Regions from separate parts of the Lysinibacillus sp. NPDC097279 genome, predicted to be linked through region 2. Evidence: riboswitches for the same ligand, from Rfam matches in the RefSeq annotation. Region 2 holds a riboswitch; each other region holds the start of a gene.
What was found. Region 2 has a riboswitch for thiamine pyrophosphate ahead of thiW (energy coupling factor transporter S component ThiW). Riboswitches for the same ligand answer to the same signal wherever they lie in the genome.
Positions count from the first base shown of each region.

Region 1 (7,606 bases), on a different contig from region 2:
TGCACAAAGCTCATAATCTAACGCCACTTCCTCATTCGGATAATAACCGACTGGTAAATCACAAACAATGGCATCTACAGGATCTACTAATAGGTCTTGCAAAGCATCTTGTCGATATAAAGAAACTGGCTGCTCTGTTAAATCTGCTGTTGCTGCGGCTAATCGGATCAATAACTCATCTACCTCTACTCCAGATGCCTCTACTTTTCCATCGAGTAAATTCATGACAGTTAACAGTAAGTTACCAGTACCAACTGCTGGATCTAGCATTGTTAGTTTTTCTTTTGCTAATTGATCCGCAAAAATTTGTTCCACGAAATAGCCAACTAAAAGACCAAGCGTATCTGGTGTCATTTGATGATTCGGCTGTGAACCTTTACGCATACCTTTTAAAATTGCAATTTGAATGGACTTGCGCACATCTTCTTTCGTTGTACCTTGCTGTGAGAAATCTACATCCCCATCAAGCCAAGCCTCTAGTCCATCAAGTATACCTTCTAATAACGTCGTATTTTGCTCTTTTTCTATTTTTTCCGCATGCTCATTTAGCATCCCAAATAGTTTTTCAATCTTTTCCATACATAACTTCCTTTCACGCAGAAAAGAGCCGTGACAAACTCTGTCACAGCCCTTTTGTCTAGTATTATCTTAGCCTAAAAGAAGCAAATTATGCTAGTGCTTTAACTGCTGCAATTGTTGCTTCGTAGTTTGGATGATCTGTAGCCTCAGGTACATACTCGACATAAGTTACTTTTCCATCTGCATCTACCACGAAAACTGCACGTGCTAGAAGACGTAATTCTTTAATATATACACCATATGCTTCACCGAATGATAGATCGCGATGATCTGAAACTGTTTGAACAGCATCAATTCCCGCAGCACCGCACCAACGTTTTTGTGCAAATGGTAGGTCAACAGATACTGTATATATTACTACGTTATCCCCTAAATTTGCAGCTTCTTCATTAAAACGACGTGTTTGTGCATCACATACGCCTGTATCTAAAGATGGGACAACACTAAATAAACGAATTTTACCTTCTGAATCCTTTAAAGAAACAGGTGATAGATCATTTGCTAATACTGTGAAATCTGGTGCTTGGTCTCCAACCTTTACTTCGTTACCAATAAGTGTTACTGGACCTTTTTTAAATGTAATTTGTGCCATGAAAACGCCTCCTAATCATCATATGTACATAATCTTACTAAATGTAGGGAATTAATTGCAACTAGGACAGCTTATCATAGTGTAAACTTTGTAATTGTTGCACTATGAGACCTATTTGCATTTCAAATTACAAAAGAAAAAGTGTTAGAATGACTGCAATCAATCTAACACTTTTCTAGTCAGTAATGTTCGCTAAGGCGGTGCTTTCCGCGGGCACAATGTAAGCCGCAACCGTCGCTAATCACGCCGCCTGTTGCGTCTAACGTTTTGTGCTGTTCCCGCAGGAGTCACCGCCTTCGCTACCATCAACTATTTTTCTATTTTACATAATAGAAATTTATGAACTACTTTATCCCTTTTTAAAAATTCAAGTCTTTACCTGCTCAAGATTCTTCAGGTTTCTCCTCTATCTTTTCAGGCTCTTTTGTACTTTCATGAATGGGTGCTGTCGGTTGTGCAACAGGTTGTGCTGTTTCTTTAGCTACATATACCTTTTCATGGACAACCGTAGTATCGGCAAAATAATCATGTATGCCTTGGTTGTCGGGTAAAATCGCAACAAAAATATAAAGGGGCATAATTATGTTGCTAATTAAGCGACCAATCCATTCACGGAACAGCACGTCTGACCATGTAAGTTTGTCATGTTGTAGTGAAACAACGCGTAACCCGAAAGCCATTTTCCCCAACGTTTGCCCTAAAAACTTTGTCATCAATACAAAATAACAGTAATAGAGAATAGCTGAAATAATGGAGATAGGTGCATACCAAATTGAATCCGATAACGACCAGTCCATTAAGTAAAATATCGGATTAACTACGATTCCTACAACAGCTGAAATAATTAATCCATCTAGGATAAATGCCCAAAAGCGCACCCAAAATCCTGCCGTCTTTAAATCATATTTCGTAGTCACTATTGGTGTATTTTCCTTATTTAGCAGTTGTTGTTCAATTGAGGGTGTCCCTTGCAAAACGAATTCATTGTTTGTCATGGTATGCCCTCCTTAGTATTCACCATATAAGTACATCATTTTCGGTGCCTTGTATTCTGTCATAATTTTCATTAGCATTTTTTCTTCAGCTGATGGGCCAAAAAGAGAGCTTACTTTCATACCAATTATTGACGGTAGACCACCTTGATCATAACTGTATTCAAATAAGACGGCATCTTCTAAACCATAATCTTGACGTAAAGCTGCAATAGCTGCTTGCTCATCGCCAATTTCATCGATTAAGCCTGCTTCAAGTGCCTTTGTACCGCCAAGTATTCGACCATCCGCTACTTTTTTCACGTCTGCTTCAGACATATTGCGTCCTTGTTCCACAATATCAACAAACTCTTCATATGATTCATTAATCATATCCTGCATCATAGCACGTTCTTCTTCAGTAATTTCACGTGTTGGACTAAGCATGTCTTTATGTTGCCCAGATTTAAACGTTTCAAATTTCACGCCTACTTTTTCTGCAAGTTCCTGATAATTAATAGATTGCATAATGACACCAATCGAACCTGTTATCGTATCACGATGTGCATATATTTTATCCGCTGGTGCAGAAATATAGTATCCACCAGAAGCAGCCATCGAATCCATTGAAACGTAAATTGGAATTTGACGTTCCTCTTTAATTTGCAACAGTTTTTTATAAATTTCTGCCGATTCCTTTACGCCACCACCTGGTGAATTTACACTTAGCACAATACCTTGTACTGAATCATCATATAAAATATTGTCCAATTGATTTAAGAAAAACTGGTGATCATAAGCTACGGTTTGCCATAATGTGTTCGATCCAACATCTTGAATCGTTCCATCCACTTTTAAATAGGCAATACGCTTACTGTAATCTTCACCTTCAATAACAGTTTCATAAACATTTAAATTATTTCCAGCGACAATGCTGTCAAAATTACTAAAGAAGTCTGATTTAAATATTGCAAAAATCGTATTAATTCCTAATGAAAATACTAACAACACAGCAGCTATAGCCAAGGCTATCCACCTTTTTACATTCATACAAACGCCTCCTCAACACGTTATACGTCTAAATTTCCAAAACGTTTCACTTTTAAGCAATTTTTATGTAAAAATGTTCTGTTGTTTATTATTTTACTATAAATAAATGAGGCTACAACAAAAAATCAAAAGTTCATAATAAAACATGAACTTTGATTATTCGCCTTTATTTCCTAGGAAATATTTATTGATGTGTATAAAGAGCTTTTTCTTGTTGACGTAATTCGACACGACGAATTTTACCCGATGCAGTCTTCGGTAAAACATCTACAAATTCAATCGCACGTGGATATTTATATGGGGCAGTCATTAATTTCACATGGTTTTGTAACTTTTTAATAAGCGTATTATCCCCTGTCTCACCTTCACGCAGGACAATAAATGCCTTGACAATATTTCCTCTTACTTCATCAGGACTAGCAACTACAGCAGCTTCCTTTACTGTAGGGTGTTTCATTAATGCATCTTCCACTTCAAATGGCCCTATTGTATAGCCTGAAGAAATTATGACATCATCTCCACGGCCCTCAAACCAAAAATAGCCATCGGCATCTTTATATGCACGGTCTCCAGTTATATACCATTCTCCGCGGAATTGTAGGCTCGTGCGTTCGGGATCTTGGAAATATTTTTTAAAGAGTGCAGGTGTTTCACGATGCACGGCAATATCCCCAACTACACCTTCAGACACAGGATTTCCATGGTCGTCGATTATTTCTACTGTATTTCCTGGTGTCGGTTTTCCCATTGACCCAACGCGCGCTTCCATGCCAACCATTGTCCCTACAAGTAATGTATTTTCAGTTTGTCCGTAGCCATCTCGAACCTGGATATCAAACGTTTCTAAAAACACTTTTACAACTTCACTATTCAATGGTTCTCCCGCTGATACCGCTTGGCGGATTTCGCTTAAATTATAATCCTGTAAATTATTAAGTGCTGCCATAAATCGATACTCTGTCGGTGTACAGCATAATACATTTACTTTAAATTTTTCAAGCAACGACAAATAAGTTGATGCATCGAATTTGCCTTTATAGACAAAGGCTGTTGCACCACTGCCTAAAGTTGCAAGGAACGGACTCCAAATCCATTTTTGCCATCCAGGTGCCGCAGTAGCCCATACTATATCATTTTCTTGTACACCTAACCAATTTGGTGCTGTTGTCCGTAAATGAGCATAACCCCAGCTATGCGTATGAACAGCTGCTTTAGGATTGCCCGTTGTTCCACTTGTATAGGCTAAAAAAGCAGTGTCAGTACTTTTTGTTGGTGTAGGATTCGTATAGTTTGTTGGATGCTCCTCCATTTTTTCAAGCAACGGTTGCCATGGGGCATGCGCCTGACCAATTACATATTGCAAAATGCCCTTTAGATTATTTACTTCATCAAATTGCTCAATATATGGCTCGTAAGCAATTATTCCTTTGGCATTTGCATGTGTAATGCGGTATTCAATATCCTTTGTGCGCAACATTTCTGAGCTTGGAATAATCGTTAAGCCCGCTTTTAATGCTGCTATGTATACGATATATGCCTCAACAGATCTTGGAACCATTACTAAAAGCACATCACCTTTTGCTAGTCCTTGCGAAGTAAATACATGGGCCGCCTGATTTGCTTTTTCAAGTAAATTTGCATATGTAATATGTTGAATTTCTTCATGATTGTTATAAACAATTAATGCTTTTTTAGAAGGGTCCTGAGCATACTTCTCAATCTCCTCAACAATGTTATACCATTCTGGTGCGATTAAATCCTGTCTTTTCATAATAACTGCCTCCTTATTGCTAGGTTTATTATAAAACTCATTTTTTATGATTTTCAATGGATGGACCTTATTTTCACAAAGTCATGACAATTATCATGGTTTATTATATGGCATCAGTCACTGCTTTCCAGATAATGATAAAATACTATTGAATACTGAGAATAGGTATGTTACATTTTGGACAACTAAAAAATTCATGATTGCAGGGGGACTCATAACGAGTTGAGAAGGTAAAACCTGACCCTTTGAACCTGTTAGTTAATACTGACGTAGGGAGCAACACACATCTTATTACTGATGATAAGCTCTTTTTACGTGTACACTTTGCACGAAAAAGAGCTTTTTTGCATGCTTACGTCCATCCAAAAAAGGAGGACTATGATGATTTTTCAAACTATTCGTAAAAGACAGCCATTGATTCATTGTATTACCAATTATGTAGTTGCCAATTTCCAAGCAAATGGCTTATTAGCAATTGGTGCTTCACCTGTCATGGCCGATGAATCAACCGAAGTTGAAGAGATGGTATCGATTGCATCAGCCTTATTAATTAATATTGGCACGCTTACTACCCGTACAAAACAATCGATGTTCCTTGCTGGCAAAAAAGCAAACGCGCTAGGTATACCTGTGATTTTGGACCCTGTTGGTGTTGGGGCAACAACTTTACGTAAACAAACGATACAGCAATTATTAGAAGCGGTTCACTTTGCTGTTATTCGTTGCAATATCGGTGAGCTTGCCGCGATTGCTAATGTTCATTGGCAACAAAAAGGTGTGGATAGTGGCAGCGGCTCCATATCTGTTGAAGATAAAGCACAAGAGATTTCTAAAAAATATAAGTGCATTGTTATTGTAACTGGTGAAAAAGATTTTATTACTGATGGTGAGCATTCTAAATGGATTATTGGTGGAAACGCTCGCATGACAGAAGTTACAGGGACGGGTTGTTTATTAAGTGCTATTTGCTGTGCAGCTTATATGGCAGGTAATGAGCCATATACTCAGTTGTGCCATACATTAACGAGCTATAAAAAAGTTGCTGAACATGCCGCTTCTTGTGCGCCATATAATGGTGATTTCGCAGTGTCCGTCTTAAATGAGCTTCACCGTTTATCGAAGGACGGTGAAAAATAATGCATATTGTGACGACAATAGCTGGCTCAGATAGCGGTGGTGGAGCTGGTATTCAAGCTGATTTAAAAACTTTCCAAGAATTAAATGTATTCGGGACATCCGTTATTACCGCTTTAACAGCACAAAATACTTTAGGTGTGAGCGGGGTGTTTCCAATTGATCAAGCTTTTGTAAATAAACAACTTCATTCACTGCTGGAGGATTTTTCAATTAGTGCAATAAAAACAGGCATGCTTTTCTCCTCAGATATTATTCATACTATTGCAGGAGCTATGTCTAATTTAAATATTCCACTTATTGTTGATCCTGTAATGATCGCCAAAGGTGGCGAAAACTTATTACAGCAAGAAGCAGTTGAGGCGTTAAAAAACACTCTATTACCACTTGCTACAATCGTCACACCTAACATCCCTGAAGCGGAGACGCTTACAGCAAGCAAAATACACAATTATTCAGACATCCAACAAGCTGCACAGTCATTATTAAAGCTAGGTGTTCAATGTGTCATTATTAAAGGTGGTCATCTACAGGATGATAACTTTGCAACAGATTATGTATTTTTTAATGATGGTAAAACATTTTCAATGCAATCTACTCGAATCGCAACGAAAAATACACATGGAACGGGATGTACATTTTCTGCTGCTTTAACCGCTTTTATTGGCCAGAAAATGCCTTTAAAACAAGCGATTATTGAAGCGAAAAAGTTTATTCAGCTAGCCATTAGCCATGATTTATTGATTGGCAATGGCAATGGGCCAACAAATCATTTTGCTTACAAAAAATTTCTCGATACTTGTGAGGTAACCATTCATGAAACGTAGTGATTTACAGCTTTATTTTATAATGGGCACAGCGAACGTAAAAAATAGACAACCTTTAGAAATTCTTGAATCCGCATTGCAAGCAGGCATTACGATGTTTCAGTTTCGTGAAAAAGGACAACAAGCATTGACGAATGAGCACTACGAACAATTTGCACGTCAATGTCAAAACCTATGCAGAAAATACAACGTTCCCTTTATTGTGAATGATGATATCGACCTTGCTCTAAAGCTTAAGGCAGATGGCCTTCACATTGGTCAAGACGACCATCCCATCTCACTAGTGCGACAAAAAATTGGACAAATGATTCTTGGTGTTTCGGTTCATACAGCCACTGAATTACAAGTTGCTTTAACATATGGAGCGGATTATGTAGGGATTGGCCCTATTTATGCAACGACGTCCAAAAGCGATGCAAAACCACCTAGTGGAACTAAGTTTTTACAACAAGCAAGAAACATGTATCCGCAGTTGCCGATCGTCGCAATTGGTGGCATCGACTGCGACAATGCACTTGCTGTTTTTAAAGCAGGTGCAGATGGCGTAGCGGTTATTTCAGTTATTTGCGAAAGCAATGATATTCAAAAAACAGTTTCAACATTCAAATCATTGTCTTTGTAATTTGCATTGTTGCACGTATGTATACAAGTAGTCATGGCATAAAAAAACTAAATTTAAACA
Region 1 covers NZ_JBIWDA010000001.1:129,657-137,262, reverse strand. The annotation lists gene ACIQ1H_RS00590 (class I SAM-dependent methyltransferase) at 1-579, opposite strand, end outside; gene tpx (thiol peroxidase) at 668-1,171, opposite strand; gene ACIQ1H_RS00580 (RDD family protein) at 1,555-2,166, opposite strand; gene sppA (signal peptide peptidase SppA) at 2,179-3,192, opposite strand; gene mbcS (acyl-CoA synthetase MbcS) at 3,377-4,963, opposite strand; TPP riboswitch at 5,158-5,256, shown strand; gene thiM (hydroxyethylthiazole kinase) at 5,345-6,100, shown strand; gene thiD (bifunctional hydroxymethylpyrimidine kinase/phosphomethylpyrimidine kinase) at 6,100-6,924, shown strand; gene thiE (thiamine phosphate synthase) at 6,914-7,546, shown strand.
Region 1: another riboswitch for thiamine pyrophosphate. It lies ahead of thiM (hydroxyethylthiazole kinase); the one in region 2 lies ahead of thiW (energy coupling factor transporter S component ThiW).

Region 2 (7,606 bases):
GGCTACTATTTCTTTACAAGCCGTACAAATAAAAGAACGGAGGGACATCGATGAAAAATTTAATTCAAGCAACCATTGCCATTCTTGTCGTGTCCGCCCTTTTAATGTACGCTGCTGATGCCATGAGTGCGAACGGTGGTAAAAGTGGTAAAGATACATTAACTATTTTTAACTGGGGAGAATATATCGACCCTGATTTGCTAAAGCAATTCGAAAAAGAAACGGGTATCCATGTTATTTACGAAACATTTGACTCAAATGAGGCTATGATGACGAAAATTAAACAAGGTGGTACAGCTTACGATATTGCCGTGCCGTCTGAATACATGATTGAAAAAATGAAGGAGGAAAACCTACTCCTTCCTTTAGATAAAACGAAAATACCTAATTTTAAAAATATCGATCCGTATTTTCTCGATTTACCATTTGATGATAACAATGAATACTCTGTTCCTTATTTCTGGGGCACAGTAGGTATTGTTTATAATCCAGATTTAGTCGGTGACTTAGATTTCTCTTCTTGGGAAGATTTATGGGATCCCTCGTTAAAACGTAAAGTCTTTTTAGTAGACGGTGCACGTGAAGTTATTGGCATGGGCTTAAATAGTCTTGGTCATTCTCTTAACTCGTTAAATAATCAAGAATTACGTCAGGCTACAAATAAGCTAATTACACTCGCTCCAAATGTGAAAGCAATCATCGGTGATGAGATTACACCTTTGATGATTAATAATGAAGCGGCTGTCGCCCTCACTTGGTCTGGTCAAGCAGCAGATATGTTATTCGAAAATGAAGATTTAGACTTCGCTGTTCCAGAGGAAGGCTCGAACTTGTGGTTTGACAATATGGTTATCCCAAAAACTTCGAAAAATGTTGATGGTGCACATGCTTTTATTAACTTTATGTTAAAAGCGGAATCTGGTGCTCAAAATGCGGATTATGTAGGCTACTCTACTCCTAATATTGCAGCGACAAAATTAATGGATAAAGAAGTTGTAGCTGACGAGCGCTTCTACCCTTCCGAGGAGCAACGTAAAACATTAGAAGTATATAAAAACCTTGGCCCAGATTATTTAGGAAAATATAATGAATTGTTTTTAGAATTTAAAATGAGTATTCGATAAATACTAAAGAGAAAAAACAATATTTTTCTCTCTCAAAAAGTCGACAAAAGACATCAAGAGTTAAATATTTGATGTCTTTTGTCATTTTTTCTTTTAATCGTTCTAATATAGAATTTCACTTTCGATGTGTTCAGTTGATTGGAGCGGCGGGCAGCGACTCCTGCGGTAACACACAACATGTACGAAGCAACAGGCCACGCGCACCGAAATGGTTGCGGCTTACAGTGCCCATGGAAAGAGACCGCAAGTAGCGGAAATTAACAGTATTATTCTAAGGAAAAACAATGTCTTCGTTCCGCTAACCAAGTCATTCACCTACGACTATAATCTGATAGCCAAGCAATATTTCTTTATGATAGACTGTAGGAATGTTTCAATAGAAAAAAGGGGGGTATACGATGACCCAGCAGAAGTCAAACAAGGCGGCTTTGTACATTTTAATGTTTAATATGTTTATCGCAATGGGGAGTATCGGAATTATTATTCCTGTCATGCCAAAGTACTTACACATATTTGGTGCTGCAGGACAAGTTCTTGGCATGTTAATTGCAACGTTCGCCTTTGCACAGTTTATATTTTCTCCAATTGCTGGGAATCTTTCGGATCGATATGGTCGAAAAAATTTGATTGTTTTTGGTCTGATTGTAACTGGTATTGGGCAAATTTCATTTGGGCTATCTACAGATGTGTGGATGCTTTTTGTTGCTCGTTTCTTAGGAGGATTAGGTTCTGCCTTTATAGCACCTCCAATTATGGCATTTGTAGCAGATATCACAACGTATGAAGAACGAGGTAAAGGGATGGGCATGTTAGGTGCTGCTATGTCTCTTGGTTTTATGATTGGACCAGGTATTGGCGGGTTCCTCTCTAAAGTTAGTTTGCATTTCCCATTCTTTATGGCTGGAGGAGCGGCTATTATAGCCTCTATCCTTTCGTTGGTGTTATTACCTTCTACAAAACCAACTGCTGCTCAAAAAGCACAAAAGCAAGAAAATCTTGCGAAGCAGATGGCGCGTTCAGTCCAAATGCCTTACTTTGTCATGCTTATTATTATGCTAGTGTTTTCGTTCGGAATCGCCAATTTCCAAACGACATTATCATTATTTGTAACTGAGAAATTTAACTATACACCTCCAGATATTGCAATCATCTTAACTGTAGGTGGCGCATTCGGTGTTATTGTGCAAATGTTCATTATCACACCACTCTTTAAGCGCTATGGGGAAATGAAAGTTGTATTAGTCAATTTATTTATTGCTGCTGTAGCAATCTTCCTCATATTATTTGTTTCTGGCTTCGCATTAATTTTAGTTGTCGCAACAATTTTCTCTACGGCAACAACACTTATACGTCCAGCAGTCAACACACTGATTTCTAAGCTTGCTGGCAATGAGCAAGGTTTAGCCGCTGGACTTACCAATGCCTATATGAGTCTTGGAAATATGATTGGTCCTGCACTTGCGGGTCTTTTATTTGACTGGGATATGAACAGTCCGTATATATTCGGGTCGATTATTTTAATGACATGCTTCTTACTAGCGCTCATTTGGACCGTAAAAAAGGCTCCACATCTTATGCATCCTGATTCAAATTAGTCCATTGACAATTATTTCAAATATGGTACATTTATTATCGAAAAATTAAATCGTTTAACACCACTAGGGGAGTCTTTACAAGGCTGAGACGTATATGTTCATATACGGACCCTTTGAACCTGATCTAGTTCACACTAGCGGAGGGAAGTGGCGACACTTGCTTTTGTGTAATTTAAAAATGCAAGGCCGCTTCCTTTCGTTACTAGGAAGCGGCTTTTTTGTATTCATCAGGCAGTGCTATCGGCGATTTTGTGAGGTCTCTCGGCGATTTGTACGGTTTTATCGGCGATTTCTCACATTTTATCGGCGATTCACTGAGTTCTATCGGCGATTCATCGCACAAAACTAAAAGGAGTAACTATCATGTCTATTCGAAAACTAACTACTATGGCTTTATTAGTCGCTATTGCAGTAGCAGGCTCTATTTTTGTCTCCATTCCAACTGGCATTGCACGTGCCTATCCTGTACAACATGCGATCAACGTCATCTGTGCCATTCTATTAGGTCCTATGCCTTCTATCGTCGTTGCTATCGTTACAGCATTGATTCGTATCTTAACAGGCACAGGCTCCCTTTTAGCGATTCCTGGAAGCGTCATCGGTGCGGCATGTGCGGCCTTTGCTTATAAATACAGTCGCAGCAATTGGCTTGCTGGTGCTGGTGAAGTATTTGGCACAGGTATTCTTGCCTCATTAGTCGCTGTTCCATATGCGCAATTATTTATGGGAACGTCTGTCGGTGCATTATTTTTTATGCCTGCATTTTTTACATCAAGTTTAATCGGAGCCTTTCTTGGCATGATGATGGCTAGCAGTCTACGGAAAACTGCGCCCCATTTTCTTATTGCGAAATAGCTATGTTTATAAAAAAAACGATGACACATGCGTTTTTCAATGTGCCATCGTTTTTTATTTATGAGCGTTTTTTCATTCCTTTTAATAACTGTGCAACATTCGTATCCTCTGACTGGACAGTCGCTTCTTCAACAGGCTTTTCTTTCTTATGCCTTGTTATAAAGCTCCAACCAAAGCGTCGAATCGTAATATCTACGAAGAATAATAGCATCCCCGTTAATAGTAACCATGTTGCAATATTTTGGCGCTCTGCTCCTTTGTTGGTGAAATTACGGAACACGTCTTGTGGTTCTTTCAAGACAGAGCCACCCGTTTGCTTCGTTAGTTGCTCGACAAGTGTTTCATTCACAGGACGTAATTCATATTCTGCACTGTACGGTACGCTTAGACCAGCCTGGTAAATAGCCTGATCTTCGTCAGCAATACGGAAAAAAATCAATCCTGGTTTCGCTTGCACAACTGCCCGTACTTGCGATGCGGAAATCGTTTCAAGCTGTAAATCAAGCTCCTCACCCGCTTCATCGACAGCGACGATATCTAAAAATGCTGCTTCATTTGTCGGATCAGTGATGAGAAATGAGCCATCTGTATCGAGTCGTACATCATAGGCCACATCATTATAGCTTGGTAGCATTTGCGAAATGATTGTTTGCCAAAATGATCCCCATTCCTGCCATCTTGCCCAGTCACCAGCCCATTTCCCTGTCGAATCTGATGTGAAAGCGAATGTTTTACCAAGCCCATATTGCCATAGGGCCAATACAGGGTCTTCCTTCTCACTTTCAGCTATCACAGCAGCTCCCTGCTTTGCCGTCGTGCCAATATATGCATTCATTTGTGGCACACCCTTTGCAAAAAGTGTATTCCATCCAGTTGCATTATAAATTGTAGGATAAAACGGATTGTCCTCTATATAAGTACGGGAAATCATCGCTGTTTCACGGGATAAAATTGAGGGAATTGTTTGTTCATCAATAACATCATAGAAACGACCACTACCCATTTCACTTAATGACTGAAGTAAGTTGCCATCTGCATCTTGTCCAATCGCCACTGTAGAAAGTGTAATCCCTTGTTCCTTCCCATTTTCAATTAAATCCTCATAATTGCCTGATTGCGACTGTCCATCTGTTAGTAAAATAATATGCTTTCTCTGCAATTTTAAATCTGCCAAACTATCATATGCTGCTGAAAGGGAGCTATATATTTCCGTACCCCCACCAGGCGTCACTGATAAAATCGTATCGACTGCTTCCTCTTTATTACCAAGGGGGGCCGTTTCGATGATTTCCCAAGGGCGATCATCGAAGGCAATAAACCCGAGCGTATCCTCATCACGTAACATTTCCACTGATCGTGCGGCTGCTTCTTTCGCTAGCTCTAATTTTGAGCCATACATACTTCCTGAACGGTCCAGTACGATGACAAGTCCTAGCGATGGTAATTGCTCTTTACCTTTTATCTCCATTTCAACAGGTAACAATGTTTCAATCGGCGTTTTGAAATAGCCACCCAAGCCAAAGCTATTTTCACCACCGACCATTGTAAAGCCAACACCGAAGTTTTTAACCGCCTGCTCAATAACACTCATCTTCGCTTCACCAACTAAGTGGCCTGGTACATTATCAAAAATAATAGCGTTATATTGCAAATAGCTAGAAAGTTCATTTGGCAAGCTTGCTGCATTTATCACATCATAGGAAATTGAATTCATCCCTAGCGCTACAGCAATAGGTGATGCCGTATCGTAGCCGTTAACAATAAGTAAATGTGGCTCGCTTTGCACCATTGTAATACTTGTTAATTTATTATTTTCAAAAATAGCATCCTGTCCAACTTGCACCTGTGCCTCATATTTTACAAGCCCCTCTGCAGTTGCCGTATGTTTATATGTGAAAACATTTGAACCTTTTGCAAGTTCCACCGACTCGCGATGAATGAGTTCATCATTTTCGTACAGTAATAGTTCACCTTGTTCTGCAGCTGTAGCATTTACTTCCGTTACAAGCTGCTGCTGTTCACCTACGTATGCTACTTGTGGTGTAACAAAGCTTTTAAGTGACACATCATTCGTCACGTTTTGATGGAACGGAACGACATCTATACTAATATTGGAGCCCTTTAGCTTCGTAGCAAAATCTAACGCACTGCCTTGGGTTTCATTAGCATCCGTTAGTAAAACAAGTCTCGTTGCCTTTTTCGGATCGACAATACCCGTAGCCAGTTGAAGGCTTTGCTCAATATTCGTTTGGTCAGTTCCTTTAACCTCTGTAAATTTAGGAACTTCTTTTAAAGATTTCGATAAAATCGCTTCTGTTTGGAGAGTTGATGAAAAAGAGTAAATCCCTGCAAGTTGTTCATCCTTTTTCGATTTCAAACTTTCCTCTATAAAACTAGTCATATCCGCTTCTGTGTTATTCATTGAAGCAGAACGGTCAACTAAATATAATACTTGCTCGTCCTTTACTGGTAATAAAATATAGGGCGCTGCGAGTGCGAAAACCAAACAACCGATCGCTATTACACGAATGCTCATGACGACTAGATGACTTTTTTTCAGGCGCATACGCTCATGCCAATAAGACCATCCAAAGTATATAAACAATGGTACTAATAGCAATAAGGCTAATGGCGTATCAATTCGTAAATCCACGGCGTCGTTGCACCTCCCACTCTGCTACAAGCAAACATAAAATAATGAGTATTAACCAAGGAACAAATGAAGCCTTTGATACTTCTTCCTTACCATTTGGCTGAAGTTCGCCAAGTGTATAACTTGTCCCTTCTTCTATTACACGTTCAGGTGCCTGTAGTTGCACGATAAGGCGTTTTTCTTCACTGCTTGAGCGAGCCGTGTAAATACCTGGCTGCATCGGTGCAGTTATTAAGCCATTAGTGATTGTCGATAAAAATTCATCGTCCTGAGAATAGACACTCCAATCACCTTGTGCTAACGCAACTGAACGTTGCTCATTTGGTACGAAAATGCCAAGAGAGCCTACTGATTCAGATAATTGTTGTGTCGCACTCCATAAAAATAACGGAAATGAAGGATATAACGGCCAGTCCGTATCAGCAATATCAGCTAAAACGATAATATCGCCTTGCGGTGATCGTTGAATAAATGGTTTATCAGCTACTGTGGCAATTGTCTTATAGCCATCAAAAGCAGGATACAGAGCACTTACATAAATATCATTTAACTCACTAAATGCAAATAAAGCATCGCTCGTTGTTTTGACCTCACCATTGATTTCCTTTTTTTCTACATCATCACGTCCAATTAACACTAACGGTCGCTGCATGTTTTGAAGTAATGACGTTTGGTTTGTTACGATGGTAGCATTTTCGTTATCCGTTAGTTGTAATGACGGTACTATCTTTACATGATCGCTAATCGATTGAAAGCCCTTTTGAATAAGTTGATGCATGTTTTGATCGACAACGATATTCGATGTAGCTGTTTGAAGCACAACTGATTGTTTATTATCCACCGCATAATCATCTTCCACATTAATGTTAGCTGTTATAGTATCCATTAACGGTAAATCTTTAAATGTTTTAGTCGTTGCCTCGTTTCCTGCTAAAGAAACTTGCTCTTCAATTACTACTTCACCTTGACTATTTTGTAGTGCAATTGTCAGCTCATGTTTCTGGTCGGTATCATTTTGTAACTGCACTAATGCCATTGTAGATTGCCCATCTGTCGTAGCGGCAAAGCGTGTTATCGCAACATTTGCTAACCCCTTCTCAGAACCATATACGAGCCATTTTACTGAATTTTTCTCCATCGGCAATTGCTTTTTATCAAGTGAATCTGTAAAGACGTAAATCGATGTTTGTGTATCACCGACAAATGCTTGTGCGACATCAAGTGCTTTATTCATTTGCGCAGTTTCATACGTTACATGTAAATCTTGTATCGCTTTTTCAATACTTTTCACATTCGTTTCCTGCTGTAATACTGCTTGTGGCGTATTGCCAGTTGTAATTAACGTGACAGGTCGACCTTCAAGTTGATCTACTAATGAT
Region 2 covers NZ_JBIWDA010000002.1:37,639-45,244, reverse strand. The annotation lists gene ACIQ1H_RS10335 (ABC transporter permease) at 1-54, shown strand, start outside; gene ACIQ1H_RS10330 (ABC transporter substrate-binding protein) at 51-1,124, shown strand; gene ACIQ1H_RS10325 (MFS transporter) at 1,523-2,719, shown strand; TPP riboswitch at 2,775-2,882, shown strand; gene thiW (energy coupling factor transporter S component ThiW) at 3,083-3,574, shown strand; gene ACIQ1H_RS10315 (VWA domain-containing protein) at 3,633-6,227, opposite strand; gene ACIQ1H_RS10310 (vWA domain-containing protein) at 6,211-7,606, opposite strand, start outside.

Region 3 (7,606 bases), on a different contig from region 2:
AGCCGTATGAATTTAATGTAAATGGTAATACCATTTCAATGACGACTATTGCAGTACCACTAGTTAATAGCAAAGGTACATATTTCGGTGTTTTATCGGCCACTTTATCTATCGATTTTTTAAAGGAATTAGCCAATTCTATTGAGCCTGAAGGTGGTTACGCAGGCATAATTACAGATCAAGGTATGTTAACAGTTAATAGTATTAACGAAAAGTTAGATGGGACGAATATGCAAGACGCAATTGATTGGAAAACTGTTAAACAGTCCATGGACAATGGTGTAGCAGATAGTCTTTATGTAGATTCCAAGCAACTTGGCGAAAAATCATATAACGCCTTTGCTCCAATGAAGTTAGAAAATATCGATGAAGTATGGACCGTACAATTAGTTTTACCTAAAACGAAAATATTAGAAACGTATAATAAAGTTCTCATCGTTACGATTGTAGCTGCAATAATTATGGTTGTTTTAATGGCTGCTGCCAGTGCGATGTTTATCTTTAAACAGTTAAAGCCTTTGAAAGTTTTACGGGCATCCATTGAAACGGCTGCAGAAGGCGATTTAACGAAAAAAATAGACGAAAAATATATTCAATCAGATGAAATTGGTGCTGTTGCATTAGCCTATAATATTATGCTGGACAAAACGAATGATGCTATACATACAGTGCTAAATTCTTCTACAATACTTAATCAATCATCACATAATGTGAATGAAGCATTTAATGAAATTGTCGCCTCTAATCAGGAAGTATCTGTAGCTATCAATGAAATTGCGCAAGGTGCTTCGAAACAATCAGAGGATACGGAAGAAACCAATTATCGAATGATTGATTTATCTGAGCAAATTGACGCAATAACAACGCTTTCCAAGCAAATGGATGCGCTGTCGATAAAAACAAAAGCTTCTACAGAGCAGGGCATGAAAGAAGTTGAAAGTTTACGTGACCGAAATGCTGAAACGAACGAAATGAATGTCCGCATTCAAGGTCAGATGGAATCCTTATCTAGTAACATCAGAAATATCAACCAAATTATTGTCTCTATTCAAGGAATAACAGAGCAAACTAACTTATTAGCATTAAATGCAAGTATTGAGGCTGCTCGTGCAGGAGAGCATGGAAAAGGCTTTGCAGTTGTAGCAGAAGAAGTTCGTAAACTAGCGGAACAGTCTAAAAACGAAACAGAGGTTATTAAGAAAACTGTAACTAGCATTCTAGAAGACGCAAATCAAACGGTGTCTGTTATCGCTTCAAATGCTGACTTAATGCAAGCTCAAAATGAATCAGTGCAAAATACAGAGCTAGCTTTTAAAGATAATAATGAGCTTTCTCACTCTATTGCAACGTCAATTAATGAGCTATTATCAAACCTTTCACAAATGCTAGAGCAAAAAGATCAGGCAATTACAGCGATTCAAAGTATTTCTGCCGTTTCAGAGGAAACTGCGGCTTCTGCAGAGCAAGTAAGTGCATCTGCTGTGGATCAACAGGCAGAAATGCAAAAGGTTGCAGAATCTATTAATAATATGAACCAAATCTCTAAAGAACTACAAGAAGTCGTGAACCGATTTAAACTTGCTTAATGATTTTTAAATTGTAGTAGGTAGTAGGAATCGCCGATAAAATCATGGAAATCGCCGATAGACGTGAAGGAATCGCCGATAACCCAGTGGAAATCGCCGATTACCTGTGCAGAATCGCCGATAAAACTTCTTTATATCCTTTGTAGATAAGTTAAGATAGAGGCTGTCCTTTTCTAAGGGCAGCCTCTTTTTATGGCAACAGCTTGAGCCGAGAGTGGCATTGACCTAGTTTGTGAACAGTTTTACTATAGAAAGATGAAAGGGGGGCGCCTCCATGATGTATCTCGGTATGATTTTCTTTAAAATTGTTGCACCTATTTTGGTGTTGCTTGTACTTGGTGCGTTTTTACAAAAGAAATTTCAATTTAACTTAAAAGCACTATCTCAGCTTATTACATATTGTTTTATGCCAGCAGCTGTCTTTGTAAATTTATATGAAACAAGTGTGGAACTATCGGTGCTAGGTGAAGTGGCGCTATTTATTGTGCTTTTTATTGGGAGTCAGATGGTGCTTGGTCATTTTATAGCGAAGGGGTTAGGCTTAAAGAAAACCGAGGCAGCTGTATTTAAAAATAGTGTTGTCCTCATTAACTCTGGCAACTATGGTATCCCGGTGGCACAAATGATTTTTGTGGCACAACCAATTGGGGTGGCAATTCAAGTTATTCTCGTTATTTTTCAAAATGTAACGACCTATACATATGGTTTATATAATTTAATTTCTTCAACAAAGTCAGGCATGGCCATAGTGAAGGACTTTCTAAAAATGCCGATTATTCATGCGCTCATTATAGGTGTAGCAATGAATTTCTTTAATATTGGCATTCCCCAATTTATTCGTATTCCAATTGACCACGTTGCTGATGGATTTATCGCTGTTGCTCTTATTACGCTCGGTGCACAGCTATCTCAGCTTGAAATTAAATCAATGTTCAATAAAACTGTGTTTGTCAGCTGTTTTACACGTTTAGTAGTAGGACCTGCCGTTGCATTACTTATCATTTTTGTTCTCGGCCTAGAGGGTGTTGTGGCCCAATCGCTCTTTATTGCAAGTGCATTCCCAACGTCGCGTAATAGCTCGAGTTTAGCACTTGAATATGATTTAGGGTCAGAAACCGCTGCACAAACAGTGCTTTTTTCGACGATTGTTAGCTGTATTACAGTAACAATTGTAATTTATATGGCAGAAATACTATTTACTTAATGACTTCCATCTATTAGGAATATCTGTTACACTAGCATCAAACTGAATAGCTTAACTAGGGGAGTCCGATGAGTCGGGCTGAGAGGGAAACGCATTGAGGTTTCTTGACCCTTTGGACCTGATCTGGCTCATACCAGCGTGGGAAAGTTAATGAACTTCGCACTCCTTATACTTTGCGATAAATGTAACCTTACATGTACAGCCGGATCCAATATTTTTTGGATTCGGCTTTTTGTTTGTAATGCTACTTGTTGGGGTGGGCTAGATTCGGTCCTTTTCATAATTTGCGAAAAAGGGAGCGGAATAGTAAATGACAACAGTTAGCGAAAAAAACATGAACATTATGACAAGCTTTGACGGGAGTAAAAAAGTTTATGTAGAAGGAACACGACCAGATATTTTAGTGCCGATGCGTGAAATTAAGCTAAGCCCCACAACAGGGAGTTTTGGTGAAGAGGAGAATGCACCTGTAAGGGTATATGATACGAGTGGCCCTTATACAGATCCAACCTACAAAGTGGATATAACAAAAGGTTTACCAGCTTTGCGTAGTGGGTGGATTAAAGAACGGGGCGATGTAGAGGAATACGAGGGACGTACCATTAAGCCCGAGGATAATGGCTTCCGCAATGCGGATGACCCGCGCATAAAGGAAAATGTTTTTCCGAACCTTTCTCGCAAACCTTTACGTGCGAAAAAAGGCCGCAATGTGACTCAACTGCATTATGCAAGACAAGGAATTGTTACTCCAGAAATGGAATTTGTGGCGATTCGTGAAAATTCAAAACCTGAATTTGTTCGTGCAGAAATTGCTGCGGGCCGTGCTATCATGCCATCTAATATTAATCATCCAGAGGCAGAACCGATGATTATCGGTCGTAACTTCCATGTAAAAATTAACGCTAATATTGGGAATTCAGCAGTAACCTCATCCATTGCTGAGGAAGTTGAAAAAATGACATGGGCAACACGATGGGGTGCTGATAATATTATGGATTTATCTACTGGTAAGCACATTCATACAACTCGGGAATGGATTATTCGGAATGCCGCTGTGCCTGTTGGAACAGTACCCATTTATCAGGCGCTTGAAAAGGTAAATGGCGTTGCCGAGGATTTAACGTGGGAGGTGTATCGGGACACGCTAATCGAGCAGGCTGAACAAGGGGTTGATTACTTCACGATTCACGCAGGTGTGTTGCTGCGATATGTACCGCTTACAGCTAATCGTGTAACGGGCATTGTATCGCGGGGAGGCTCAATTATGGCACAGTGGTGTCTATTCCATCATCAAGAAAACTTCTTATATACTCATTTTGAAGAAATTTGTGAAATTATGAAAACGTATGATGTAGCCTTTTCATTAGGGGACGGTTTACGACCAGGCTCAATTGCAGATGCCAATGACGAGGCGCAGTTCGCAGAGCTTGAAACGCTAGGGGAGTTAACGCAAATTGCGTGGAAGCACGATGTACAAGTGATGGTAGAGGGGCCTGGGCATGTGCCAATGCATCTCATTAAGGAAAATATGGACAAGCAATTGGAAGTTTGTAAAGAAGCACCGTTTTATACATTGGGTCCTCTCACAACAGATATTGCGCCTGGCTATGATCACATTACGTCAGCAATTGGTGCTGCAATGATTGGCTGGTTTGGAACAGCCATGCTGTGCTATGTAACACCGAAGGAACATTTAGGGTTACCAAATCGAGAAGATGTCCGTGTAGGTGTAATCACATATAAAATTGCCGCACATGCAGCGGACTTGGCTAAAGGTCATCCTGGTGCCCAGCAGAGAGATGACGCTCTTTCGAAGGCACGATTTGAGTTTCGTTGGCGCGATCAGTTTAATTTATCATTAGATCCAGAGCGAGCTGTAGAATATCATGATGAAACATTACCAGCAGAAGGAGCGAAAACGGCACATTTTTGCTCAATGTGTGGTCCTAAGTTTTGCAGTATGAGAATTTCTCAAGATATTCGTAACTATGCGAAAGAAAAAGATTTAAATACGACAGAAGCTATTCATCAAGGGATGCGGGAAAAGGCAAAAGAATTTCAAGACGCTGGGAGCAAACAATATCAGTGATATAGAACTAGAAACTAGAGCACGGTAGTCGAAGCGAAAAGTATTCGTCGGAGCGGATAACCATGTTTACAGCAAAAAAAGTGTTAGATTGATTGCAATCAATCTAACACTTTTTCTTTTTTGCCTGCTCTTAGACTTTAAATTTATTGATCTCTTCTTGAAGGGTTATTGCCTCATCACTTAATGATTTCGCAACATCGTTAACCTCTTGAATGATTGCTGACTGCTCTTGAATGGCAGCTGCTATTAATTCAGATTGCTGGGCCGCATTTTTTGCCACGGATGACATTTCGTTAACTGATGCAGCAACCTCCTCTGTAGCTGCAGAAATTTGCTGTGTGGAAGCGGAAACGTCTTCGATTTCATATGCCATATGTTCAATGGCGTCCATTATTTTATTAAAAGCCGTTTGGGCATCATGAATGTAAGTAACGCCTTCATCAACTTTTTGCACTGTTACGCCCACTGCCTTCTCTACTTCTCTTGTGTTTTGCTGAATATTTGTAGTTAAATTGATAATTTGGTTAGCGGATATTTTGGACTCTTCAGCAAGCTTACGTACTTCATCAGCAACGACTGCAAAGCCTTGCCCATGTTCGCCTGCTCGTGCAGCTTCGATGGCTGCATTAAGGGCGAGTAGGTTGGTTTGATCGGTAATATCAGTAATAACTTTCGTAATATTTTCAATTTCAGCTGATTGTGTACTTAACTGTTTAATAAGTTCATTCGTCTTATCTGAGGATTGCTGAATGACCATCATTTGACTTTCCGTTGTTTGTAACATTTTCTCACCGTTATTTGCAACACTTTGTGTATCGACAGCCTTCGAATGGAGCATTTGCGTTGCTTCAGCGATGCGTTGAACACCGCGAGCAGTTTCGTCCATGGCACTAGAGGTTTCCTGACCTGTAATGACAGCTTGGTTACCGTCCTTTGCCATCAATTTTATACGCTTTGCAATGTCGTTCGAAGCTAGAGAAACTTCATCTGTACTTGCCGATAATTCTGCTGAGCTAGAAGTAGTGTACTCAACATTTTTTGCAACATTATTAATAAGTGAGCGTAAATTAGATTTCATAACATTAAATGAGTTCGCTAAATTTCGAATTTCATCTTTTGTTTTTACTTCTACATTTTTTTGACGTAAATCGCCAGTAGCGATTACATTTGCCGCTGTGGCTAGTTTATTAACTGGAATTGTAATAGCTCGTGTCATAAAGAATACAACGATGAAGGAGAAAATAATCGAAATGACGGAGATGCTTAGAACGATAACAGAGCTGACGTTCTCCGCATTGGACGACTCAGCACGGGCTATTTGTATTTGTTGTTCTTCGTAAAGGGCAATATCATGGATTGCCTGTTGTATTGCTTCTCTTGCAGGATGTGCTCTTGTCCTAAGAATGTCGATAGCAGATTGTAAATCATCTGGGTTATATGTATTAATAATCTCTAATGCTGCTTTTTCAAAAATGACTTGGTTCGATTTAATAATTTCCATTTGCTCTTGTGTCGTTTCACTAGTAAATATTTTATCAAGCTCTGTTATTTTAGCTTGGATTAGTTGTTCTTGTTCCTGAAGCTTTTGTATTGTTACGTCATCTGGTTCGAGCATATATGAACGAATATAGTTTCCTTGCAAAGCAGCGGCGGTAAGGATTTTATCGATTTGAATCAGTTTATAAACGCGGTTCTCAAATAACTCTTTATTTAAATTATTAATGTGATTCAGTTGGTAGTAAGAGATTGAGGAGATAGTTAGTAATAAGAGAATAATTGTACCAAATCCAATATATAGTTTCTTTCGAATCGACATGGAAATGTTCCTCCATTTCAATTTGTTGTAGTTGTCAAATATCAATATGGTTATTTAGAAATATGAGTAATACATATTTGTGGAATTTATCGATAAAGTTGATAAAAACACCTATATGACAATGGGGGATTTACAATTTAAAAGGGACAATAATTATAGGTGAATTAAAACGATGAATGCCACTATGTTACTTTGTCAGTGAATGGGGGAGATACCTTCCAGTACGATTTGTAGTAATTGGCTCCAATCAACTGAATAGTAACGGAATAATACTGCAAAGATTATTGAAAATCTTAAAGGGACTAGCATAAAAAAGAAGTAAAAATGACAAAAGGCATCGAGATCTTGTTTCTCGGTACCTTTTGTCTACTTGCCGACGACGACAAGCAATATTGGATATCAATAAAGTGGAATATTAAATGTTTGCTACTTGTTTTACTTCTGGTTTTACTTCTTGTTTTACATATGGGTTTGTAAGATTCATTCCGTCTAATGAAAGACCCATCGCTTTCGCTACACCTTCTCCGTAAGCTGGATCAGCTAGGTAGCAGTGTAGGATGTGACGACGTTTAATGAATTCTTCAACAGTTGCCATATCGTTTGCAGTATTTTCAAATAAGCGTTGTTGCTCTTCTGCAGATAAAAGACGGAACAATTTACCTGGTTGCTCGAAGTAGTTATTGTCATCTTCACGGAAGTCGTGGATATCAGCATGACCATCAATGCGTAATGGTGGCTCTTTATAGTCTAAATTGTGCTCCCATTCACCATAGCTGTTTGGTTCATAACTTAAAGTAGAACCTAGGTTGCCATCAAAACGCATAGCACCATCGCGATGGAATGAACGGAATGGGCATTTTGGTGCGTTTACAGGTAGCATATGGTGGTTAACGCCTAAGCGATAGCGAGCT
Region 3 covers NZ_JBIWDA010000009.1:96,677-104,282, forward strand. The annotation lists gene ACIQ1H_RS21765 (methyl-accepting chemotaxis protein) at 1-1,586, shown strand, start outside; gene ACIQ1H_RS21770 (AEC family transporter) at 1,861-2,790, shown strand; TPP riboswitch at 2,838-2,952, shown strand; gene thiC (phosphomethylpyrimidine synthase ThiC) at 3,101-4,879, shown strand; gene ACIQ1H_RS21780 (methyl-accepting chemotaxis protein) at 5,010-6,695, opposite strand; gene ACIQ1H_RS21785 (catalase) at 7,111-7,606, opposite strand, start outside.
Region 3: another riboswitch for thiamine pyrophosphate. It lies ahead of thiC (phosphomethylpyrimidine synthase ThiC); the one in region 2 lies ahead of thiW (energy coupling factor transporter S component ThiW).

Region 4 (7,606 bases), on a different contig from region 2:
ATATGAAAACGGGGGTGGCCGCCTATGAGCCCAATAGCAATATTTTTCTTCGTAGCAATCGTTGGTCTTACATTAATTATTACATGGTGGGCATCTAAACGTACTTCTTCTGCGACCGACTTTTACACTGCAGGCGGTGGTTTAACTGGCTGGCAAAATGGACTAGCTATCGCTGGTGACTACTTATCAGCAGCTTCTTTCTTAGGTATTGCTGGTGCCGTTGCATTATTTGGATTTGATGGATTCTTCTTCTCTATCGGTTATTTAGTAGCTTACTTAGTGGTTCTTTATATCGTAGCTGAGCCATTACGTAACCTTGGTAAATTCACACTGGCTGACATGATTACAGCACGTTTTAACAATTCTAAAGTTCGTGGTACAGCAGCTTTAAGTACAATTACAATTGTATTATTCTACATGATTGCACAACTTGTTGGTGCAGGCGCACTTATTCAATTACTTCTAGGAATCGACTATTGGGTTGCGGTATTAATCGTAGGTGTTATGATGACAACTTACGTTTTATTCGGCGGTATGACTGCAACTTCTTGGGTACAAATTATTAAAGCTTGTCTATTAATGTTAGGTACAGTTATTATTTCGTTCCTAGTATTAAAAGAGTTTGGTTTCAGTATTTCAACAATGTTCTCAGAAATGACGACTGCTACTGAAAGCGGTGCAGCATACTTAAATCCAGGACTTAAATATACAAATGGTCTTGATACAATCTCGATGTTAATCGCACTTGTATTAGGTACTGCGGGTCTTCCACATATTTTAATGCGTTTCTTCACAGTAAAAGACGCAAAAACAGCTCGTTCTTCAGTAATATGGGCAACTTGGATTGTAGGTATTTTCTACGTTTTAACAATCTTCTTAGGATTCGGCGCAGCTGCATTCGTTGGTAAAGAAGATATTATTGCTGCTAACGCGGCTGGTAACATGGCTGCTCCACTACTTGCAGAAGCACTTGGTGGCGATATTCTGTTCTCATTCGTTTGTGCGGTAGCATTCGCAACAATCTTAGCGGTAGTAGCAGGTCTTGTACTTTCTGGTGCATCTGCCCTATCACATGATATTTATGGTCAAATCATTAAAAAAGGTAAAATTACAGAAAAAGAGCAAGTATTTGCGGCTCGTATTGGTTCTATTACGATCTCTATCGTGTCAATCCTTCTTGCTCTTGGTGCTCAAACATTAAACGTTGCGTTCCTAGTATCGCTTGCATTCTGTATTGCAGGTTCTGCAAACTTACCAGTAATTATTTACACAATTTATTGGAAACGCTTTAATACTGCTGGTGCAGTGACAGCGATGTTAACAGGTTTAATTTCCGCTTTAGTACTTGTAGCGGTTTCTCCAAACATTTGGAATCCAGTTGAAGGCAAAGCTATTTTTGTGGGTGAACCGTTAATTATGTTAACAAACCCAGCCCTTATCTCTGTGCCACTCGGTTTCCTTGGTGGATTCATCGGAACTTTATTATCTAAAGAAACTGATGACGCGAAATACCGTGAAGTTGATGTAAAAGCAAACACTGGTATTTCAGTACAAGACGTATCTCACTAATATTATGACTAAAAAACCTCGTAGGCCATTAGCTTACGAGGTTTTACTTTTGTCCCCTTTTTCGGTAATATATTGGTAATGTGAAATGGAGGGATTATCATGGCATTATCTAGAGCTAAAAAGAAACGTATGCATTTAAAACGTACACAAGGTAAGGATGTGGAGAGAAAACGTCAAACTTCCCCTTTTAGTACGCATGAGCGCGTGACAAAGACGAAGCGTGCAACATTAGAGCATATTAGAGCGAAACATAGGAAACAGCCACATGGAGACGATGACTCGCTCTAAATGTGGCTGTTTTGTATTATCACTATAAACTATAAAATTTCTTTGTATTTTCTGTTACAATTTTTGCCGCTTCCTGCGTTGTTAAGCCTTTAATCATTGCAATGACTTCAATTGTATTAGACATCATATAGGGCGATGTAAGCTTTTTATCAAAAGGCCCTTCAAAAGGCCACGGTCCATCCGTTTCCACCATCATCAGCTCTAATGGATATCTTTTAATCAATGCTTGAATTTCTGCTTCATAAACACAATCAGGTGTAATTGAAATAAAATAGCCATTATGTATCATACGCACAATCGCCTCTTCACTTCCCTTAAACCAATGAAAATGTGCCTTAGTCACACCATATCGTTCAAGTAAATCACACGCGATTAAAGCATCCTCATAAACAGCATGTAACACAATCGGTTTGTGAAACTCTTTTGCAAACTTAACAAATTGTTCTAATAAATCAATATAAGGTCTCTCATCGATCTCTTTCTCTTGTCTACGATAATAAGGTAACCCGACCTCTCCAACAGCAATCATGTCACTAGCATGAAGCTGTAACCAGTCAAATAAAGCTTTTCTATCTCTGTCACTCGGCAAAGATTGTTCAGGATGAAAACCATATGCTGGCTTTACCTTTGCATAGGTTTTCGATAATTTCAGCGTTTTCTCACACGATTGCAAGTCCGTGCTCACTGCAATGACATATTGTGCTTCATCAAGTAGTAGAGGCACTTCTTCTTCCTTATACTGATCTAAATGGATATGTGCATCAATCAACATACGCATCGTCCTTTTCTTCTTTTAAGTAATGGAAAAGTTGTTGTTTTAATTGAGTAAATTGTACACAATGGCGAATTTCTTCAGAGCGTGGTCGTGCAAACGGAACAATGATTTCCTCCTTGATCGTAGCTGGACGTTTTGTTAATACGATAATCCGATCAGCTAAAAATAACGCTTCTTCAATACTATGTGTAACGAACAAAATAGATTTTTTATGTTCCTCCCAAATCGATAACAACCACGCTTGCATTTCTAGTCTTGTAAACTCGTCTAGAGCTGAGAACGGCTCATCTAGGCATAGTATCGGTTTCTCACTGACGATTGCTCGCAGAAAGGATACGCGCTGCTGCATGCCTCCAGATAAAGCATGGGGATATGCATTTTCAAAAGAAGCTAGGCCAACCTTTTCTAACCACTTTCTTGCAATCTCTATATTAGGTCGATGATGTAATTCTTCGACAATCGTGACATTTTCCAAAATTGTCCGCCAAGGTAATAAGCTAGGTTGCTGTGGCATGTAGCCGATGGTGCCTGGTTTTTGCTGAATGTTTTCTCCATTTAACAAAATAGCTCCTTGATTTAAGGGCGATATACCGCCTATTAATTGAAAAAGCGTACTTTTCCCACTACCTGAGGGACCAATGATCGCTACAAATTCGCCCTCCTTTACCGTAAAGGATAGGTTTTTCACTACTTCAAGCGCGCCAAAGGATTTAGAAATGTCTTGAATGTTCAGCATGTGATCCTCTCCCCTTTACAGTAATCTTTTCGACGAAACGTATAACACTAAATAACAATAAACTTAACAAAACTATCGCAAATATCGCCACAAATACACGATCCGTTCGAAACGATGATTGAGCAAGTGTCATATAAACACCAATCCCCTTTTTCGCACCAAGCCATTCCGCGATGACTGCTCCCATCACACTATATGTCGCGGCAATTTTAATACCTGAAAATATAGATGGATAGGCAAATGGCCATTCTAATTTCCAAAACGTTTGACGTTTTGTAGCACCAATCATCGCAAAATAATGCTTAAGTTCTGGTGACGTTTGACGAAAGCCATCCATTGCCGCAATAACGATTGGGAAAAAGCAAACGAGACAAATAATAATTAGCTTTGGTAACAGCCCAAAGCCAAACCAAATAATTAATAATGGCGCTAAAACGAGCACTGGCACATTTTGCGACACAATTAAAATCGGATATAAGAATGCCCGCATTGTATTTGAACGATGTAATAACACCGCAACACTCAAGCCACAAAGCACACCAATAGCAAGACCTATCACAGCAAGCTGTATAGTAGCGAAAACATGGGGAAGAAACGTTTGGTAAGAGTGAATGCCCTCCATCACGATGGCACTCGGCGCTGGCAATAGCCAATGTGGGATTTCAGCAAAACGGATAATGACTTCCCAGATGACTAATAGGAAGGCGATAAAAATAATCGACCTTCCTTTCGTTACTACTTGTTTCATCCTCGATATTTCTCCGTCAATGTCCCCATTGTAATGCCAGTTGGCTGATATAAAATTTTTACTTGTGTAATTACATTAATGGCACCTAAGTCAATCATTTTTTGATTCATCTGTTCAATAATTTGGAGTAAGGTAGACAGTTCTCCCTCCATAGTCGTTTCTAGTGGCTGCACCTCATAGCGCACACCTGCAGCATCGATAATTGCAATTGCCGCATCCACGAAAGGGATGACATCCTCATATTTTTCTGTTTTCGGTATAATTTGAACACTGATTAATGAATTAGCCATTTAATTTGCTCCTTTCGTTGGTAAGAAATCATTTGTAAATGCTTGCTCTGCATTAAATTTTCCTTCTAAGACGTTGTTTTTCGTCATCCATTCCGCATAGTTTTCCCAAACTGCTAATTTTTGTTCGCCCCATTGCGCTGCATCATCTTGATATTTGTTTGCTAGCCATTCTTGACTTTTATGCACAAGTGCTTTATCTAAGTCAGGTACCGCTTCAAGTAAAATATCAGCCGCTTCATTAGGTTGCTCAATGGCATACTCATAGCCTTTTGTCGTTGCAGCTACAAATGCCTTTACCACATCAGGATTATCCTTAATCATCTTTTCATTCGTAGCTAAAACAGGTGTATAATAATCAAGTTGCTCACTATAGTCTGTTAAATACTGCATATTTAATGTTTCCCCACGTAGCTCCGCCTCAATACCTGTCCACGCATAATAGATCCAGGCAAAATCAATATCCTTTTGCATCATGGTGAAAAAGTCTAAATCTCCTGCATTAACAATATCTAATTTTTTGATATCCGCCTGTTCTTTTTGCATAAGTGATTGTAAAACAGCTTGTTCTATTGGGCTTCCCCAGCCACCATACGTTTTTCCTTCATAGTCCTTTGGAGATGTAATGCCCTTTGAAGCAATCGAAGCAAAGCCAGATGTATTATGCTGAATAATTGCGGCAATTGATACAAGTGGTACACCCTGTACACGTGCTTGCGTAATACCTTCCTGATAGCTTACGCCAAACTGTGCTTTGCCTGATGCAACTAGCTGATCAGCACCAGCATCACCAGGTAAAATAATGTCCACGTCTAAGCCTTGCTCCTCAAAGTAGCCCAGCTTTTTCGCCACATACAGTCCTGTATGATTTGTATTAGGTGTCCAGTCTAGTACAACGGATACCTTTTTTAATGAGTTTGTTTCCTCTTTGTCCTCTTTTTCGCTACAACCAACTAATGTTACTAATGCAGCAATAAGAACGAAAAACCACTTTTTCATGCTGTGTCCTCCAAGTCTAGTAGTTTGAAAGTGTTCATGATTGAATGTTTACACCAGAAAAAAAGGTATTCTAAGGCCATTTGCAGTGCTTATGATTGATTACTCCTCGTTTTAGGTGGAATAATGAATCCTAAACAAAAAACGCCTGGGAGTTATCCCAGACGTTTGCAAACGGTATCAAAAAATAGTAAATGATTATTTTTGAATAGATGTTCCCTACGCTGGTACGAGCCAAATCAGGTTCAAAGGGTCAGCATCTAAACGGACGCAATCTCAGCTGGCAACTTCCAGCCCCCCTACATTCTTAACTTATGAACTTTTCGTTGATTATTATACCCATATGTATCGTAAAATGACAAGCTAGTAATTTTCGTAGTTGAAAAAAATGAGCTTTTACAAGACTATACTAGTAATCTGCGACATGACTTTTGCAAATAGAAAAGGTTTTAAGCATGGCGTTTGGAGTAGCAGACTATGCTGTATGGTATTTTGGGACAAATATCACTTCCGAAAAAACAATCGAAAAATGTGTAAACAAAAGCACCCAATTCCATGTATGATTTATGCATTTACCCCGTTAAACATAAAGTTGATCTCAAATACAATTTTGGGAGGCTTTTAATTTGCTGGTGTTGCCATTACAAAAAGTTTGAATGTTGCGCATAACTTATCGTAACTTGAGTACCTTTTTCGTTAGATTGGATTGTACTCTGTAGTTCAAGCATTCGGCAAATATCTTCGATGATTCGTAGGCCAGTGCCCTTTTCCACCACATTAAACCCAACCCCATTATCTTTAAATATAATTACGTTTTTTTGCAAAGTGATTTCCAAAGTATCGCATGCTGCATGACGCAAAATATTTTGGAAGATATTATCAAATAATCTGTGCAACCAAATTTCATTACTCTTCCAATGGAATTTCGTTGGAGAATCGTTTAACACAATAGAGATTTGATTGATTTTATATAAAAAATTCCACTTTAAAATGATGGTATGGATAAGTTTTGGAACGTCGACTTTTTCCATGATTATATAGGAATTATCAACACGAGATAAGCGCTCAAAGTCATATTCATTGGATAATTTCGAAATATAGTTTATTTGTTCGTTTAGAGAATTGAAAATATCCTGATGTTGTGAAAAATCATTTTCGATTGTGTAAAGTTGTAAGCGCATAGCTGTTAAAGGTGTATTAATATCATGGCGCAACTGCGTTAAAAGTTCTAGTTTCATTTGCTCTTGTTGCATTATTTCAATTTCCTTCGATATCGTACGGTCAATGAGCAGGTTTACTGCATTAGTTAAATCCCCTAATTCATCATTTCTAGAGTAAGAGATCTTTTGAAGTCTCTTCTTGTCATTACTCGCCAACTCCATAATGGTTTGGTTTAATTCATTTATTCGTTTAATTAATGAATTAATGGATTTGGAAAATAATATAGCCAAAGTAAAAAAGCTGACGAGAAATAAACCTAGCATTATTGGATAGGCTTTTGACTCAAAAAACTGGGTTTCTGTATCATTTGAAAAATAATTGTAAATTACCGTTACAATAACATTAATCACTACAATAGAAAGAGGAACACTGAATATAACCGATAATAGCAATAGTTGATATTTCTTTTTTAGTTTCATTGTTTAACACGGGTATTCATACGATACCCTTCTCCATATACATTTTGAATAATCACACCATCTGTATCGGCAATCTTGTTGCGGAGCTTTTTAATATACACATTAATTAAATTGGGATTACGATCTTCTAGCTGCCAAAGGTAATCAATGAATTGTTCTTTAGATAAAATAAAATCTGCGTTTTCATAAAGGTAAAAGAATATTTTCTTTTCAATGGCTGTAAATTCGACTTCTTTATTATTTTGATTATTAACAACACGCTTATGAGTAACATCTATGGATAAATGCTGTATTTGTTTGTGAATTCCGTAAGAAGCAGCTAATCTATTTTTTATGCGTATTAATAATTCCCTCGGATCAAATGGCTTCACCATGTAATCTTCTCCAATTTCAAGCCCTCTTAATTTACTATCAATATCACTTCTAGCCGTTAAAAATATGATAGGAATATTATGCCCTAACTGATTAATTCGCATAGAAATATGATACCCGTCCTCGCCTGGTAGCATAATATCCATAATAACAATGTCCACTTGCTTAATAACGGTATATAAAGAAGTACCATTT
Region 4 covers NZ_JBIWDA010000001.1:1,295,883-1,303,488, forward strand. The annotation lists gene ACIQ1H_RS06540 (DUF485 domain-containing protein) at 1-28, shown strand, start outside; gene ACIQ1H_RS06545 (solute symporter family protein) at 25-1,569, shown strand; gene ACIQ1H_RS06550 (hypothetical protein) at 1,669-1,857, shown strand; gene ACIQ1H_RS06555 (TatD family hydrolase) at 1,880-2,629, opposite strand; gene ACIQ1H_RS06560 (ABC transporter ATP-binding protein) at 2,619-3,368, opposite strand; gene ACIQ1H_RS06565 (ABC transporter permease) at 3,343-4,116, opposite strand; gene ACIQ1H_RS06570 (thiamine-binding protein) at 4,113-4,406, opposite strand; gene ACIQ1H_RS06575 (ABC transporter substrate-binding protein) at 4,407-5,402, opposite strand; TPP riboswitch at 5,599-5,710, opposite strand; gene ACIQ1H_RS06580 (sensor histidine kinase) at 6,041-7,039, opposite strand; gene ACIQ1H_RS06585 (response regulator transcription factor) at 7,036-7,606, opposite strand, start outside.
Region 4: another riboswitch for thiamine pyrophosphate. It lies ahead of ACIQ1H_RS06575 (ABC transporter substrate-binding protein); the one in region 2 lies ahead of thiW (energy coupling factor transporter S component ThiW).